Regions from separate parts of the Shewanella sp. SP2S2-6 genome, predicted to be linked through region 1. Evidence: predicted binding sites of a transcription regulator. Region 1 holds the regulator's gene; the other holds the start of a gene.
What was found. Region 1 encodes MetJ, which represses methionine synthesis genes. Its sites were predicted from a motif close to TAGACGTCTAGACGTCTA; they were not measured.
Positions count from the first base shown of each region.

Region 1 (8,047 bases):
CGGTCCACGGATGATCAACGGATTGCCTTGATAGAAGGCACTGCGGATCACAAACACGTTATCGCCGGGGGTCAAATTAGCGTAGGGATGATGGGCATCAATCCACTGTAAACCGACTTCAGCTTTAAGCTCTGGGCCGCTGTTATCTAAGGATGCCACGTATCTGAGCACCTTATTTTGCTCCGCCGCCGCACCGTATTGTTGCAGCAGATCGGCATCTAACTCGGCAATGCGGGCGAGAAACTGATCTAAGGGAATATCCGCCAAATCGGCTGGCACTAATGAGCGTAATTCAATATCTTCAAGCTCGATTTCAAGGCCAATTTCACGGGCCAAAATGAGCAGTTTACGCTGCATGTCACGACCAGACAGATCGTCGCGGGGATCGGGTTCAGTGATACCTAAGCCTCTGGCTTCAATCACTAATTCAGAGAAAGGCTTGCTGGTATCGTATTTTTCAAATAACCAACATAAGGTGCCGGAGAAAATCCCGCCCACGGCTTCAACGCTATCACCGCTGTTACGCAGATCATTTAACGCATGTTGGATGGGTAAACCTGCGCCACAGCTGGCGTTATAACGCCAAAATAAACGACGATTACCCAGTTGCTGCTTTAACTCACGGTAGAAAGGCAGTGGACCCGAGCCCGCGAGTTTATTCGCGCTCACCACATGGATGCCGCGCTCAAATAGCTCTGGATATTGCAGCGTCAAACTGGCGCTGGCACTGATATCTAAGGCCACCAGCTCATCGCAGTTAACCCGTTCTAATTGCTCGAACAAGTGCTCGTACTGCCAAGGCGTAGCCTCGGTATTAAACTCAGTCTGCCACGCGGCAAGATTAATGCCTGTGGATTTAATCAAGGCTTTACTCGAACTGACTAAACCGACTAACTCAACACTGGCTTCGAGTTCATGATCCAGTGATGGCGACACCGACTTAAACAAATCGACCCAAGCCTCACCTATGTTGCCCAGGCCGAGCAGTAAGACACCAATGCGTTTACGCGGCCCAGCGCAGCGACGGTGGACCTTTTGGGTTAACAAATTCACCTGTGACTGAGGCACCAGCGTCACTAAACTTAAGTCGCCACTAAACAAAGGTTTAGCATCACGGCTTAGTAAACGGGCGAAGCTACGGCGATAATGTTCGGCATCGGCACTCACTAACGCCACTAGGCCGAGATCGGTGTTGATCTGTTGTTCGCTGATCCCTAAAGCTTCTGCCTCGGCATCGAGCAATCTTTGCACTTGTTTTTGATTTTCAGCGGTATAGGCAAGCTCAACCCTTTGGTGGGCAGAGGTCCAATGGGCCAATGGCGTTAAACCCGCGGCGATCAACGAATCTAATAAGCTCGTTAATTCACCAGTGAGCTTAAAGCCGAACAGGACCACAGCATTGAGGTTCGTCACCACAGGCGCGCTCGCAGACGAACTGTGGGGCGCGATTAAAGTAAAGTCGGTGTGGGACGCATAACTTGAGCGCACCGCTAAACTCACTTCGGTATTGAACAAAGGCTGCAGAGTGCGCGAATGCAATACCGGCGAGCCTAAACGCGCTAAGCGGTCAGCTTCGGCAAGTGACATGCTTTTCAGTAATTTAGCATCGTTGATTTTATTAGGATCGGCGTTGAACACCCCTTCCACATCGGTCCAAATGGTCACGCGCTCAATATCGGCAAGGCTGGCAATCAAGCTAGCGCTAAAATCGGAACCATTACGGCCAAGTAACAAGGTATCGCCACGCTCGTTAGCACAGATAAAGCCGGTGATCACTAAGCGTTCATTGGGATGCGCGGCTAATAGGGCTTGTACTTTAGCGCGGGATTCCTGTACCCGAATTTGCGGCACAGCGGCTTCATCGGCCACTAAAATTGAACAGGCATCCACATGGCTTGCCGCCACACCAGATTCGCGCAGCAGCGCCGCCATCAGGCGCGCCGACCAACGCTCGCCAAAGCTCACCACATGGTTAACTTGGTATTCGTTGCGTTCGTCGAGGGACAATAAACTGATGAGCTGCGCCTGATCTGTCGCCAAACGCTCACGCAGATCGCGGGCTTGTTCGTTCGACAATAACTGCTCTACCAACCCCTGTTGATAGCTGGTCAGCACTTGTAATTCTTCTTGCCACAACTGACCCGCGTCGCGCAGCGCTAATAATTTATACAGGAAATTCGTGCTCTTACCCGCCGCAGAGACCACCACAAGATCATCGCTATGACCATGGGTTAACAGGATATGGGCGACTCGGCGATAACAATCGGCATCCGCTAAACTGGAGCCACCAAATTTATGTAAGTGACAACGTGCCATCTATTATTCCTCTACTGACAAGCCGCAACGGCGGCTAATCCTGCTTGAATATCTGCAACTAAATCGGCGGCATCTTCAATACCCACCGATAGACGCAATAGGGTGTCTTTAATGCCTGCCTCAAAACGCGCCTGCGGCTCCATGGCTCTGTGGGTCATAGTGGCGGGCACGGCCACTAAACTTTCTACGCCACCTAAACTTTCCGCCACGCTAAATAAGCTAAGTGCACCTAAAAAGGCCACCACTTCGGCCTCGCCGCCCTTGAGTTCAAAACTCAGCATAGCGCCAAAGCCTTTTTGTTGCTTGGCAGCAATGGCATGACCAGGGTGATCCGCAAGGCCAGGGTAATAAACTTTGCTCACCACAGGGCTTTGCGTCAATACCTCAACAATGCGCTGGGCATTGGTTTGATGTTCACGAATTCGCACCGCTAAGGTACGTAGGCCGCGCAGGGTTAAGTAACTATCAAAAGCCGATCCCGTTAAGCCTAACGTGTTCGACCACCAATGTAAGCTTTCGCCGATTTGCGCGTCTTTGGCGACCACAGCGCCGCCGACCACATCGCTGTGACCATTGATATATTTAGTGGTGGAGTGGATAACGATATCCGCGCCTAACAATAGGGGTTGTTGCAATATCGGCGATAAAAAAGTGTTATCGACCACGACTAGTGCGCCGACCTCATGGCTCGCCTTGGCAATGGCTTCGATATCCACCACACGCAATAGCGGGTTAGACGGGGTTTCGAGCCACACCATCTTAGGATTTTGTGCGATAGCGGCGGCTAACGCTTGGCTGTCGGTTTGATCGACCACAATCAGCTTAAACTGGCCTTTCTTCGCCAAATTAGTAAATAAACGGTAAGAACCACCGTAGCAATCGTGGGGCACAACCAATAGGTCATCAGGGCCGAGCAAAGTGGTCACTAAGGTGATGGCCGCCATGCCAGTGCAGGTCACTATGCCAGTGGCGCCCTTTTCTAATTGGGCTAATGCTTCACCTAAAATGCAGCGCGTTGGGTTGCCTGAACGACTGTAATCGAATTCGCGAGGATTTTTATGACCATCGAAGGCGTAATTAGTCGACAAATAAATCGGTGGCACAACTGCACCATATTGAGTATCGCTTTCGATACCCTGACGCACTGCCAGTGTGGCTAATTGACGCTCTGCCATGGGTGGACTCCTAAATTCGGTAGACTGATAGAGATGTCTGGACGTCTAAATGTACCTAAGCACAACGCCATCGTCAATAGGCGTGAAGACGTTTAGACGTCTGAACATAAAGAAATCTGTTTGCAATCACAAAGAAATAGTAGCAATAATTTGACTGTTCTTTGTAAGGGTTTAAAATCTGCCCCGAATTTAGCGTTATAACAGGTGAGTCAATGACTGAATGGAATGGGGAATACATCAGCCCCTATGCTGAACATGGCAAGAAGAATGAACAAGTAAAGAAAATTACTGTGTCTATTCCGCTCAAAGTGCTAAAAGTCCTCACGGATGAACGTACGCGTCGTCAGGTCAATAATTTGCGTCACGCCACCAACAGCGAGCTGTTGTGTGAGGCATTTTTGCACGCCTACACTGGCCAGCCATTGCCTAACGATGAAGATCTGTCAAAAGATAGCCCAGACAGCATTCCCGCCGAAGCCAAGTTGCTGATGGACGAGATGGGGATCGAGTGGGAAGACATGGAATAGCGACTTGTCGCTGGCAAAGTTACATCACAGTGCTCATCAATAGGGATCGTTAACGATCCCTTTTTGTTTATATGGAATCCTATGTTTTCTATGATAGATCCACAGACACTCGCCTTGGCCTCACTGATTGTGTTTCTTGGCGCCTTAACCCAGAGCCTGATTGGGTTTGGCCTAGCGGTTGTCGCCAGTCCTTTGCTGTATATCGTCGATCCTCAGCTCGTACCGGGTCCCGTTATTGCCATGGGATTTACCATCTCGCTACTGACCTTATTCCGGGAACGTGGTCATTTAGAATTCAATGGCTTGCAATATGCACTCCTAGGTCGCGTGCCCGGCGGTTTTATCGGCGCGAGTCTATTGCTGTTTGCACCTCAGCCCATACTCGGGTTATCCATTGCCGCCATTGTGGCTGTCGCGGTTATCCTTAGCCTGTATAAATTCAGCCTACCAGTGAATAAGAAAACCCTCTTCGGCGCGGGTGTCGTCTCGGGGATTTTCGGTAATATTGCCGCTATTGGTGGTCCGCCGATGGCGATTCTATTGTCAGGCAAAGACGCTTCGCAGTTTCGCGCCGCCCTGTCGGCCTTCTTCATTTTTAGCTCCACCATAGCTATGGTCATTCTGGCGATCACTGGCTTATTAGAATTGAAGCACCTGTGGCTGTCGTTGATGTTGCTGCCTTCAGTGCTTTTAGGGTATTTAGTCGCGGGGCGATTAGTGGGCAGTGTCGATAAAGATAAAACTAAAATGGCGACCTTAGTCCTGTGCAGTATCAGCGCCTTAGTGCTAACGGTGAAATCGGTTATCGAGTTATTGCCCCAATAAGCGTCCTGCTTGTATTGGCAAATCATCTGAAGATTCAAACAATAAAAAGCACTGACATTGTCAGTGCTTTTCTTTATCTATCAATATCTAAAGCCAGCTTACACTCAGCTTAAATAGCTTTGCCCTGCGTACACAATAAAGTGTCTTAAGGCGAGTACGCCGGTTAAGCTCGCACAAGCCACCATGATCATTGCGCCCTTAGTGTGGCGAGTCGCGGCTGGTAGCAGCATAAACAGCAATGGAATACCAAAGCCGATACCGACGACGCCTATCCAGAACACGCTTGCCCATAGCCCAGAGGTTAACGACGCTAAAGCCGCAGCCGCCGCGCCGCCCTTGAAGTACAAGGCGCAGAACAACATGAACAGGAACAAGATTTCAATCGCCATCACAGGTAACTCTAAACCGTGCATCTTGACTAAAGTTTTATCGTGGCTGTCAGTCTTAAACAGCAAGAGTGCCAGTACCGCGTTTGCCGCAGCGCCCGCGGATAGACCCGACACTAAAAACAGCGCAGGCAGTACCGCAGTGTTGAGCATAGGGTAAGCATTCATCGCCGAAATTAAGAAGCCAGTGTAAGCCCCTACGCCAATGGCGAGGACAAACAACAATACTTCAATCAGCTTTCGAAATGGCATAAGTAACTTAGCGATAGGTGTTAGGAAACCCAAACCCCATTTTGGTAAGTCATCCCGCAGCACAATAATGGCGTACGCAAAAGCTAAGGGAGAATACGCCAGCAGCGCCAGCACCCCGATCGCCATCACAGACTGGAAGTTATAGTGAATTAAGATCAACCAAAAGTGGAATGGTTTGGTTAAGTCAAACACTAAACAAGCTAGACCTAAGCTAATCGCTACAGGCCCAATAATGGCGGCCGCCTTAAGAATGCTGCTTTCGGCTCCCGCGCTGAGTTCCTTATTCGCCCAGCGTAAACCAATGCCAATCAATAAACTGCCCGCGGATAACCCCGCCATAAACAGGTAAACGGCGATGACCCAGTGCCAAGTGACAGGATCATATTGCGCCATGTCGCCCCAAGTATTGTTCATAATCAAATCCCCCCTCTTTTGGTAGGAACGCGATATACCCTAGGTTTAGTGCCCAAATGGGTTTTATCTTGGTAAGTGATTTTAGTGTTGAGCATGATGGCCACTTCACTGCTTGGATCATTGGCATCACCAAACACTAAGGCATCGGTTGGACACACAGTCACACACGCTGGCTCTTCGCCCCGTGCTAAACGCGTATCCTTACAGAAGTTACACTTATCCGCCGCCTTGGTTTCTGGGTTCATAAAGCGCACTTTATAAGGGCACGCTGCCACACAGTACATACAGCCGACACACTTCTCGGTATGGATAGAGATAATGCCGTCTTCACCCACATAGGCTGCGCCCGTTGGGCACACCTTAACGCAGGGCGCATCTTCACATTGTTGGCAAGATACCCTGTGGTATTTGAAGTGCAGATTGGGCATGTCACCAAAGGGGCCTTCCACACGCACTTGCAGACGAGTAACGCCTTCGGGTACGCCATTTTCACTGCGACACGCCACGTTACAAGCTTGGCAGCCGATGCACTTATTCTCGTCGTGCACCATTACATATCGTTTATTCATTTAAGCCTCCGATTAGCGCTTTGCCAGCGTGACGCCCGTGGTGTGCACTGTCATGCCACACACAGGAGCCGTCACGTGCGGCAGTAAGTTACCGCAGTGGATACCTTTGCCTGTTGCTCTGACCAACTCTTTGTTTTTAGAACCAAAGCCCATGTAAGCAAACACAGTATCTTGGCGAATACCCGGCGTGACTAAGGCATGGCCTTCTTCTGTGCCAACACTGCTGGTGAGGCGGATTGGGTCGCCATTGCTGATCCCTAATTTGCCCGCAGTAACAGGGTGAACCCACACAGCGTTATCCGACATCAGGTTAGCGAGCATAGGTACATTGTGGGTGGCGCCATTGGTGTGCACCGCCACTTTGCCTTGGATAAAGTACAGCTCATCTGCTTTTTTAAGATTCACTTCGCGGAACTTGATCACCCCACGGCCTGGTGCCATGGCTTCTACTTTCGCGGAAGTGAGTTCAATCTTGCCACTAGGGGTTTTAAAGGTCAGTGCACTGGCGTAAGTGCCGTCTTCATCGGCTGGCCGCGCATTGGGGTATGCCTTAATAAACTCGGCAACCATCTTAGGCTCGCACAACATAATTGGCTTACCGAAGCTCACGAAACCTTCGTCTTTGATACGGCGCAGCAGGTCAGTGTCGCGGTTCACCTGCAGCATTTGCAGGGTTTCCATGTTTTCCCATGGATAGAACTCGCCAAGGCCCATAGCCACACCCACATCCTTAAAGATCTGCCAAGAAGGCTTAGTATCACCTAAGGTTTCAACCACACGTTGGCGCACATAATAGGCCGGATTTTTACCTGACTTATCAGCAATTTCTTCATCACGTTCAAGATAAGTGGACTCAGGTAGAATCACGTCCGCATAGGCGGCAGTTTCGCTGATATACACATCACACACGGCGATAAAGTCGAGCTTTTTCATCGCTTCAACAACGCGCGCCCTGTCTGTCATGGTTTGCATTGGGTTAGTGCGTGACATCACCCAGCCGTGTAACTGGTAAGGAACAGCGCTTAAGGTGGCATCGAGAATGGTTTGGTAGACGCCGCCCGATGTCCACATCATGGCGTACTGTTCTTCCACTTGATCGATTCGTTTCGCTGCTGGTTTTGGCATGTCTTTCACGCCGGGTTTGGCCAATACGGGCGCAACCGCTTCACCGGCAAGCTTGTTGTAATCACCGGGTTTCTGGCCGATATAAATCCCGCCCTTACGCTCGATGTTACCAATCAAGACGTTAGCGGCGTAAAGGGCGCGGCGCATCTCAAACTCTTCGGTGGTAAAGGTGGCTCTGTGACCAAAATCGACCACAGCATGGGGTGCTTTAGCGGCATATTCGTGGGCGATGCGACGAATGTCTTTGGCAGGCACATCGGAGATGGTTTCAGCCCATTCTGGGGTATAGGCTTTCACTTCGGCGGCAAAGGCTTCGAAACCTTCCACATAGCGCGCGACAAATGCCTTGTCGTAAAGATTATCTTCAATCAATACATGGCATAACGCCAAGGCGACGGCCACGTCTGTTCCGGGACGAATGGCGTACCATTCATCGGCCTTGTCGGCCACAATGGAGA
Region 1 covers NZ_JAUOEQ010000009.1:26,131-34,177, forward strand. The annotation lists gene Q4Q57_RS08810 (bifunctional aspartate kinase/homoserine dehydrogenase II) at 1-2,316, opposite strand, end outside; gene metB (cystathionine gamma-synthase) at 2,328-3,491, opposite strand; gene metJ (met regulon transcriptional regulator MetJ) at 3,704-4,018, shown strand; gene Q4Q57_RS08825 (sulfite exporter TauE/SafE family protein) at 4,100-4,843, shown strand; gene nrfD (NrfD/PsrC family molybdoenzyme membrane anchor subunit) at 4,948-5,895, opposite strand; gene Q4Q57_RS08835 (4Fe-4S dicluster domain-containing protein) at 5,898-6,464, opposite strand; gene phsA (thiosulfate reductase PhsA) at 6,477-8,047, opposite strand, start outside.

Region 2 (8,047 bases), on a different contig from region 1:
AACGATCAAACCGCAACCGTTATCCAAGACGGTGTGTGGCATGAAGCCGCAATTAATTCGACGGGTGCAGAAAACAAAGTCCAGATAACACAACAAGCTGATTGGCATGTGGCAAGTGCAAATGTTGTCGGTGACAACAACAATGTCAATGTGTCGCAAGACGGTTTCTTTAACCAAAGCAGCAATGATGTTACTGGCAACAATAACACTGCAATCGTGAGTCAATTAGGCGAAGTCAACGAAAGCCAAGTTGAAATCACTGGCGTTGAAAACAGCGTATTTGTTGAGCAAGAAGGCGATGCTAACTTTGCAGTATTCCGCGTTGAAGGCAACAATAACGACGGAAAAATTACCCAAATCGGTGACAACAACCAAGCAGGCTTAATCGCCCTCGACTTAACCGCTAACGTGGGTAACAACAACGACCTTTCAGTTAATCAAGCGGGTAACAATAACTTTGGCGCGGCTAAAGGTATTGCAGGCGACAACAACACTATAGAAATGGTCCAAAAGGGTGATAACCATGTTGGCTTCGTTTACGCACTTGCAGGCAGCGACAACGATATTTCAATGGATCAAAAAGGTAACGGCAACACGGCTTATCTTGCTATGACTACAGGTGATGACAACACTGTCGATATTACACAAAATGGCAGCGGCAACACTATCGGTGATACTTTAGTGGCCGATATCCAAGGTAATGATAACGATATAACTATCACCCAAAAAGGCGACGTCAACGGTGCAGAGTTCCAAGTATGGGGCGATAGCAACGACGTTGACTTGAAACAAAAGGGCGATGCTAACTTCGCAACCTTTGGTGCATACGGCACAGATAACGACTTCGATTTATCTTCTAAAGGCAATAACAACGAAATCGTTGCCTTTGCAGATGGTCAAGATAACAGTATTGAAGTTAGCCAAGAAGGTGATACTAACTTTGCCTATGTCGATGCAGTAGGTAGCGATAACGAAGTGGATGTTGAGCAAGATGGTGCTCAAAACGAAGCCGTCATTTCCATTGCTGGCAACAATAATGCCGATGTCACTGCACTGCAAAATGGCGACCTTAACCTTATCGATTTGATTATCGAAGGTGATGAAAACACTGCACAAATTGCTCAATCAGGTAACGGTAACTGGATTGGTGGTGACGCAAGTAGTTCATTTGAAGTAAGCGGTGATAATAACAGCCTGTTGATCACTCAAACAGGTAACGATAACTTAGTACTAGGTTCTCAAGCTGGCAATAACAACAGCATCAGCGTTAATCAATCAGGCAATATGAACGTTGCTACTGTAGTGCAATACTAGTCAATCCTGTTAAAACCACCACAGCTACACTCTTTGGTGGTTTATCAAAATGGTGTTGAACAAAAAGCGGGAATGTTTAATCAAACATTCCCGCTTTTCTATTCTGATTAACCAGTAATTATTAACATTAACCACTCAAAGCGAAAAGCTAACGATCAATATCTTTAACTACCTAGCTGCACAGCTCAAAGTGAGTCTGATAGGTTTGTGCCCAACGCAACAACTCAACACGATTACGGGACTGGGTTTTACGGAAGATAGAGGAAATGTGAGCCTTCACCGTATGTTCGCTGATGCACAATCTGTGGGCGATTTCTTTATTCCTCGCGCCACTCGACACAAATTGAATAATAGTGCGCTCACGGGAAGTCAGCATCTGTAGCATAGCCACTGTATCGGAGAGCATCTCATTATTGCCATCGAGCTTTTGTACTACACGACGGAACACTTTACTCAGTAATGTTCTGTCGTACCACAACTCCTCTGCCACCATTTTACGCAAACCCGTCAACATCAAATCCAAACGTTGATCGGCAAACAACAAACCACGAATACCGAGTAACATAGCCGACTCTTGATCTAAAGAGTCACGCTCAACTTGGTATAGCGCCACGGGAAAATGTGACACTAAGCGCGAAGCCAACAAAGGGATCCCCTTGTTATCGAGTGCAGCGCCCTTTTGGGTGATCAGATAAAAACTTCGACGACTCTTATCTAAATCTAATTCCGCCGCATGCTTAACGATACGAGTTTTCAAGCCTATGGATTCAGCGAGTAACGCTAAATGACATGGTGCCGCCATTTGATGTAAAAAAACTAATTCATTAATTGTGCTCAATGACTCTCCTCCCTGAAAAGTATTTTCTATTAGCAAAATGGTATGTTTGACCAGCCTCTTTAGTTAGATTTTTAAACATTCCATTAACCTAGTTGATTCTGACTAGTTAAAGACTGAAAAACATCACCCAAATGTACTATTCCCTTTTAAATCCTAGTAAGTTCGACTAACTAACGGAATATAATTGGAATAACAGCATAAAACTCCATTAGGTTTAACCGACTCACGAAATCTAGTACTTTCAAACTATGAAGACACCCATCGAAAGTTGCAACACAAAAATAACATGCAGGCAATAAGAAAGTGTGACAGCTAAATGCCATCACACTCACGTTAGAAGCTTTATGGAAGAATGAACTTATGACTCAAGCTAAAACAATCAGCAACTCACGGCCACTAGCGTCTGAGTTTAAGTGCTGCTATTTGCTTATCTTGAAAACGAGACAATAAAACGAGTGCGACAATTGCGCCAATTAATGCCATTAACATATCTGATTGAGTGTCCCACACATAGCCTTGGGTTCCCAAAAAGGCTTCAGCGCCTTCACCTGTTGCCACTGCAACCCACCATTCAATGAGTTCATAAAACGCCGAAAACGCGAGCACAAAACATGTGACCAAAAACGCACACCAAGCACCGGGTTTGGCCGCTTGATTACGCAGCATAATTTCACGCGCTAACATGGCAGGGATAAAACCTTGCGCAAAGTGACCTAACTTGTCGTAATTATTACGTTCTGAACCCATCCAATGGGCAATCGTGTCGAATAATGGCACTTCAGCATAGGTGTAATGCGCGCCGACAAACAGCACACAGCAATGGGCTAACACTAAAACATACACCAGCGGCGTTAATGGGAAGCGTTTGCGGGTAAAAAATAGCAGTGGCACAGCCACTAATGCGGGAGCCGCTTCGAGCCACCAAGTGAAAGGATCTGCGGGATTTATCGCCGACCACACGAGCACTAAGAGGTAAATAGCACACCACGCGATTTTGTTATTCAATGTTTCTTCCTCTTATGCGATATTGTTCTTAATTTAGAATATTAACTTTAGCCATCTAGCCCTCCACACTGAGTAAAAAAAGTGCTATTTTGGTGCGTGAAGGTTGTCAGCATATCATAAGAAACATTTCTATTAATTAGAGGGTACCCATATCATGGCGAAACATTCGCTGGACAAGGATAAGATCAAGATCCTGCTGTTGGAAGGCGTCCACCAATCTGCGGTCGATGTACTTGAGCGTGCGGGATACACCAATATCGAATACCACAAAGCCTCATTAGGCGATGAAGCATTAATTGAATCCATCAAAGATGCACATTTCGTGGGACTTCGTTCACGTACCCAATTAACTGCCGAGGTGCTGAAACGTGCCGAGAAGTTGATCGCGATCGGTTGCTTCTGTATCGGAACCAACCAAGTTGATCTTGCCACCGCCGAATCCCTTGGTATCCCAGTATTTAACGCACCATTCTCCAACACGCGAAGTGTTGCCGAACTCGTGATTGGCGAAATCATTATGCTGATGCGCGGTATCCCTGAGCGTAACGCCATCGCCCACCGTGGTGGCTGGATGAAAACCGCCGCTGGCAGCTACGAAGTGCGCGGTAAAACCTTAGGCGTAATCGGTTACGGTCATATCGGTACTCAGCTTGGTATTCTGGCTGAGACGCTGGGCATGCGCGTGGTGTTCTTCGATATCGAAGACAAACTGCCGCTAGGCAATGCACAACAAATTCATTCAATGGAACAATTGCTGGCGCAAGCTGACGTAGTGAGCTTACACGTACCTGAAACCCCACAAACCAAAGACATGATAGGCGCAGCTGAATTTGCGGCGATGAAAAAGGGCAGCATCTTTATCAACGCATCACGCGGCACTGTAGTCGATATCGAGGCCTTAACAGTCGCACTCAAAGAGCGCCACCTTGCGGGCGCGGCGATTGATGTGTTCCCAGTTGAGCCGCAATCGAATGACGATGAATTTATCAGCCCACTTCGAGGTCTTGATAACGTATTGCTGACACCGCATGTGGGTGGTAGTACTGCTGAAGCCCAAGAAAACATTGGTATAGAAGTCGCTGGCAAGCTCGCTAAATACTCAGACAACGGCTCGACCGTATCTGCAGTTAACTTCCCTGAAGTTTCGCTGCCTATGCATAAAGGCACCTCACGCTTACTGCATATTCACCAAAACCGTCCAGGCGTGCTGATCAAGATCAACCAAGCCTTCTCGGAAAAAGGCATCAACATTGCCGCGCAATATCTGCAAACCACCGCAGAAATTGGTTATGTGGTCATGGAAGTTGATACCCACCAAGCCGAAGAAGCCTTAGTAGAGTTGAAGGCCATTGAAGGCACACTGCGTACCCGCGTGCTGTTTTAAACTTTAAACTCCACTCGCTTTAAGCCTATCGACTAAAGCACACATAATAAGGCGCACAGATCATTCACAGATATGTGCGCCTTATGCTTTTGAGCCAACTGGAATTCCGTTACAATCTAGCCTCTCACATCGTCTTTATTTTCAGGATCTCGCTATGACTATTTCAGTTTCTACGCCCCATTGGGATCTGGACGCTACCTTGCCTCCACTTATGCTTGCCAACTTATCTCATTTGGGCCTCATCAAAGTCGTTGGAGAACAAGGCCGCAGTTTTATCCATGGCCAAGTGACCACAGATATCAGCTCATTGGCCACAGATCAATGGCGCTGGGGCGCCCATTGCGATCCTAAAGGTAAAATGCTGGCCAGTTTCAGAACCTTTGCCATTCAAGATGCACTCTTTATGTTGATGCCAAAGGATGCCATCGAAGTCGATTTACCCCAGTTACAAAAATATGCCGTGTTTAGTAAAGCCACCTTAAGCAATGCATCCGCTGAGTGGACTCTGCTCGGCGTTGCTGGTGAACAGGCAAGCCAATTCGTGAACAAACATTTTGGTGACATTCAGCAAGAGCTCACACTCATTGAAAAGGGTGCGATTTTAAAAGACGCTGAACGTTTTATTTTAGTATTAACATCAGATGCCGCAGCAGCTTTAGTTGCGCAATCGGAACTGAGTGTATTTGACGCCAGTGCATGGCAAGCGTTAGAGATTGCAGCAGGTTACCCCAACCTTGCCGCCAGCCATGCCAGCCAGTACGTACCGCAGATGTGCAATCTACAAGCGGTTAACGGTATCAGCTTCAACAAGGGCTGTTACATGGGACAAGAAACCATAGCGCGGATGAAATATCGTGGCGGTAATAAACGCGCCCTGTATATTTTGCATGGTCATACTAACCTGCAAATCAGCCTAGAGTCTGGCCTTGAAATCGCGATGGAAGATGGCTTCCGCCGTGGCGGCCATATTATTGAGTTTGTACAACGCGGCAACCAAGTGTTGTTAACCGCAGTGCTTGCCAACGATACCAGCAACGAGACTAAACTGCGTTTTGCTGACGATGAGCAATCAAGCTTAACCATTCAAGCCCTGCCCTACTCATTAGACGAAGCATAAGGCTTTGATTTAATAAAATGGTGTAGAGATTGAAACAGAATAAAGGCGCCAATGGCGCCTTTAGCTTATCTTATACTCAAGCCCTCGAACATTCAGCATCAGTTTTCCAAATAAGTATCTCGAATGGCGATCGCCTCAGGCAGGATTTCTTTAAACATTGCCACCAGCTTAGGATCAAAATGTTTTCCTGCTTGATTATCGAATAATTCCATCGTCGCTTCGATCGTCCAAGCCTGTTTATAGGGCCTTTGCGAAGTCAAGGCATCGAACACATCGGCAATTGCAGTAATCCGCCCTTCAAGGGGAATATCCTCTCCCACCAAGCCATTAGGGTAACCTGAACCATCCCACTTCTCATGGTGAGTTAAGGCGATACGACGGGCCATCTGCAATAACGGATCACTATGTTCCCCGATAATTTCGGCGCCGATAGCGGCATGTTGCTGCATGATGCGCCACTCATCGGCATCAAGCTTACCCGGCTTTTTCAGCACAGCATCTGGGGTGCCGATTTTACCGATATCGTGCATCGGCGCCGCGTTAAAAATTAAGTCGCAGAAAGTGCTAGGTAAACCAAGCTTTATCGCCAATATTCGGGCGTAGTGGCTCATGCGTACCACATGTAGACCTGTCTCGTTGTCCTTATATTCGGCGGCGCGGCCAAGACGACGGATAATCTCGAAACGGGTTTCTTCTAATTCGTGGGTACGAACTTTAACTTGTTGTTCGAGTAGACGTTTTTGATCATAGAGCGCAAGATGCGTTTTAACCCGCGCTTTAACGACAGGCGCACTGACAGGCTTAGTAATATAATCCACCGCGCCCAATGCAAAACCTTGGGCTTCATCAGCAATTTCAGATAAGGCGGTCACGAATATCACCGGAATATGGCTGGTCAGCGGCTCTTGCTTTAGCAGCTTGCAGACTTCATAGCCATTCATACCTGGCATCATGACATCGAGCAGAATCAAGTCAGGCCGCGATTTTGTCACTAACGCTAATGCCCTTGGCCCATCGATCGCCACTTTGACTTTGTAATCATCACCTAGAATACCGATCAAAATATCAATATTCTCAGGTGTGTCATCGACGACTAATATTGTTGCTTTTTCCATTAACAACTCCACTCAATGTCACACATTATAAATTCGCGCTACCGCTTTCTATCCTAACTGTGTAATCACATCGTCAATTAAGTCGATTGCCTCATCAAACTGATACTGGTTAATCATAGATAAAGCGGGGCTTAATGTTTGCCACATTGCACTACTCACCTTCGGCTTTAACGCATCAATTTTTGCCACAGCGCTGGCATCGGCTTCATCTAGATTCTGACGTAAGACCCGTAATGCGGCTCTCAAGTCCTCATCTGATAGCAAGTCCACCGCTCGGGGCTCGGCTTGATTCACTATCGCAGGCTTAGCCTGTTCAATCGCATCGCAGATAGAGGCCACTAGCGGTTGAATTTGAACTAATTCATCTTCATAGGGCGCTTTCTCTGTTAAATGCAACTCAAGCAAACGCGCTAATTCCACCAATTTTGCCGAACTTAAATTACCCGCTAAGCCTTTAAGGGTGTGGGCGATACGCACCGCATCTTCGACTTGATTCGCCGCGATAGCTTTGCGAACCTGTTCCACCACATTACGCTGACTGCTCACAAAACGATCAAGTATGCGTTGATAAAGCCGCGTCGAGTGTTGCACCAGTTGCAAACCTCTATAGATATCCAGCTCTGGGTGCTCTGGCCACTTAAGCAATACGGTTTGTTCTGCACTATTGCCTGCCTCACCTTTGGTGTTACTCAATATCGATTGAGTAAAGGTATCTACTGCAACCGTGTCAGATGCGGGAGCGAGGTATTTCAACAGGGTTTGATAGAGAACATTCACTTCTATCGGTTTGGCGATATGGTCGTTCATGCCCGCCCTGATACACATGTCCCTATCGCCCGCCATCGCATTGGCTGTCATGGCGACGACGGGCAAATTTGCCAGCTCGGGTCTTTTTCTTATCGCCTGAGTGGCTTGATAGCCATCCATCACTGGCATTTGGCAGTCCATTAATACTAGATCGAAATGCTGCTGCGACAGTTTATCTAAGGCGATTTGGCCATTGGTCGCTATGGATAGAATAATCCCCACTTGTTCTAAAAACTCGCTGGCGACTTCGAGATTCATCTCGTTATCTTCCACTAATAGGATACGTTTTCCTTGCAGTGGCACTAACAACTGCGGAGCCAACTCTTCAGTGCGGCGCCTCACGGGCAATATGCCTTCGCGGCCAATCGCATTCATTATGCCATCGAGTAAGCGTGAGGCACTGATGGGTTTACTGATGTATCCCGCTAAAGCCAGTTGCTCAATTTGAGTGAGGAACTCATGATCCG
Region 2 covers NZ_JAUOEQ010000002.1:275,316-283,362, forward strand. The annotation lists gene Q4Q57_RS03165 (curlin) at 1-1,314, shown strand, start outside; gene Q4Q57_RS03170 (helix-turn-helix transcriptional regulator) at 1,487-2,152, opposite strand; gene Q4Q57_RS03175 (DUF2238 domain-containing protein) at 2,549-3,157, opposite strand; gene serA (phosphoglycerate dehydrogenase) at 3,312-4,541, shown strand; gene ygfZ (tRNA-modifying protein YgfZ) at 4,696-5,658, shown strand; gene Q4Q57_RS03190 (two-component system response regulator) at 5,757-6,773, opposite strand; gene Q4Q57_RS03195 (PAS domain S-box protein) at 6,822-8,047, opposite strand, start outside.
Region 2: the regulator MetJ is predicted to act here: its motif matches at 3,206-3,223, upstream of serA (phosphoglycerate dehydrogenase).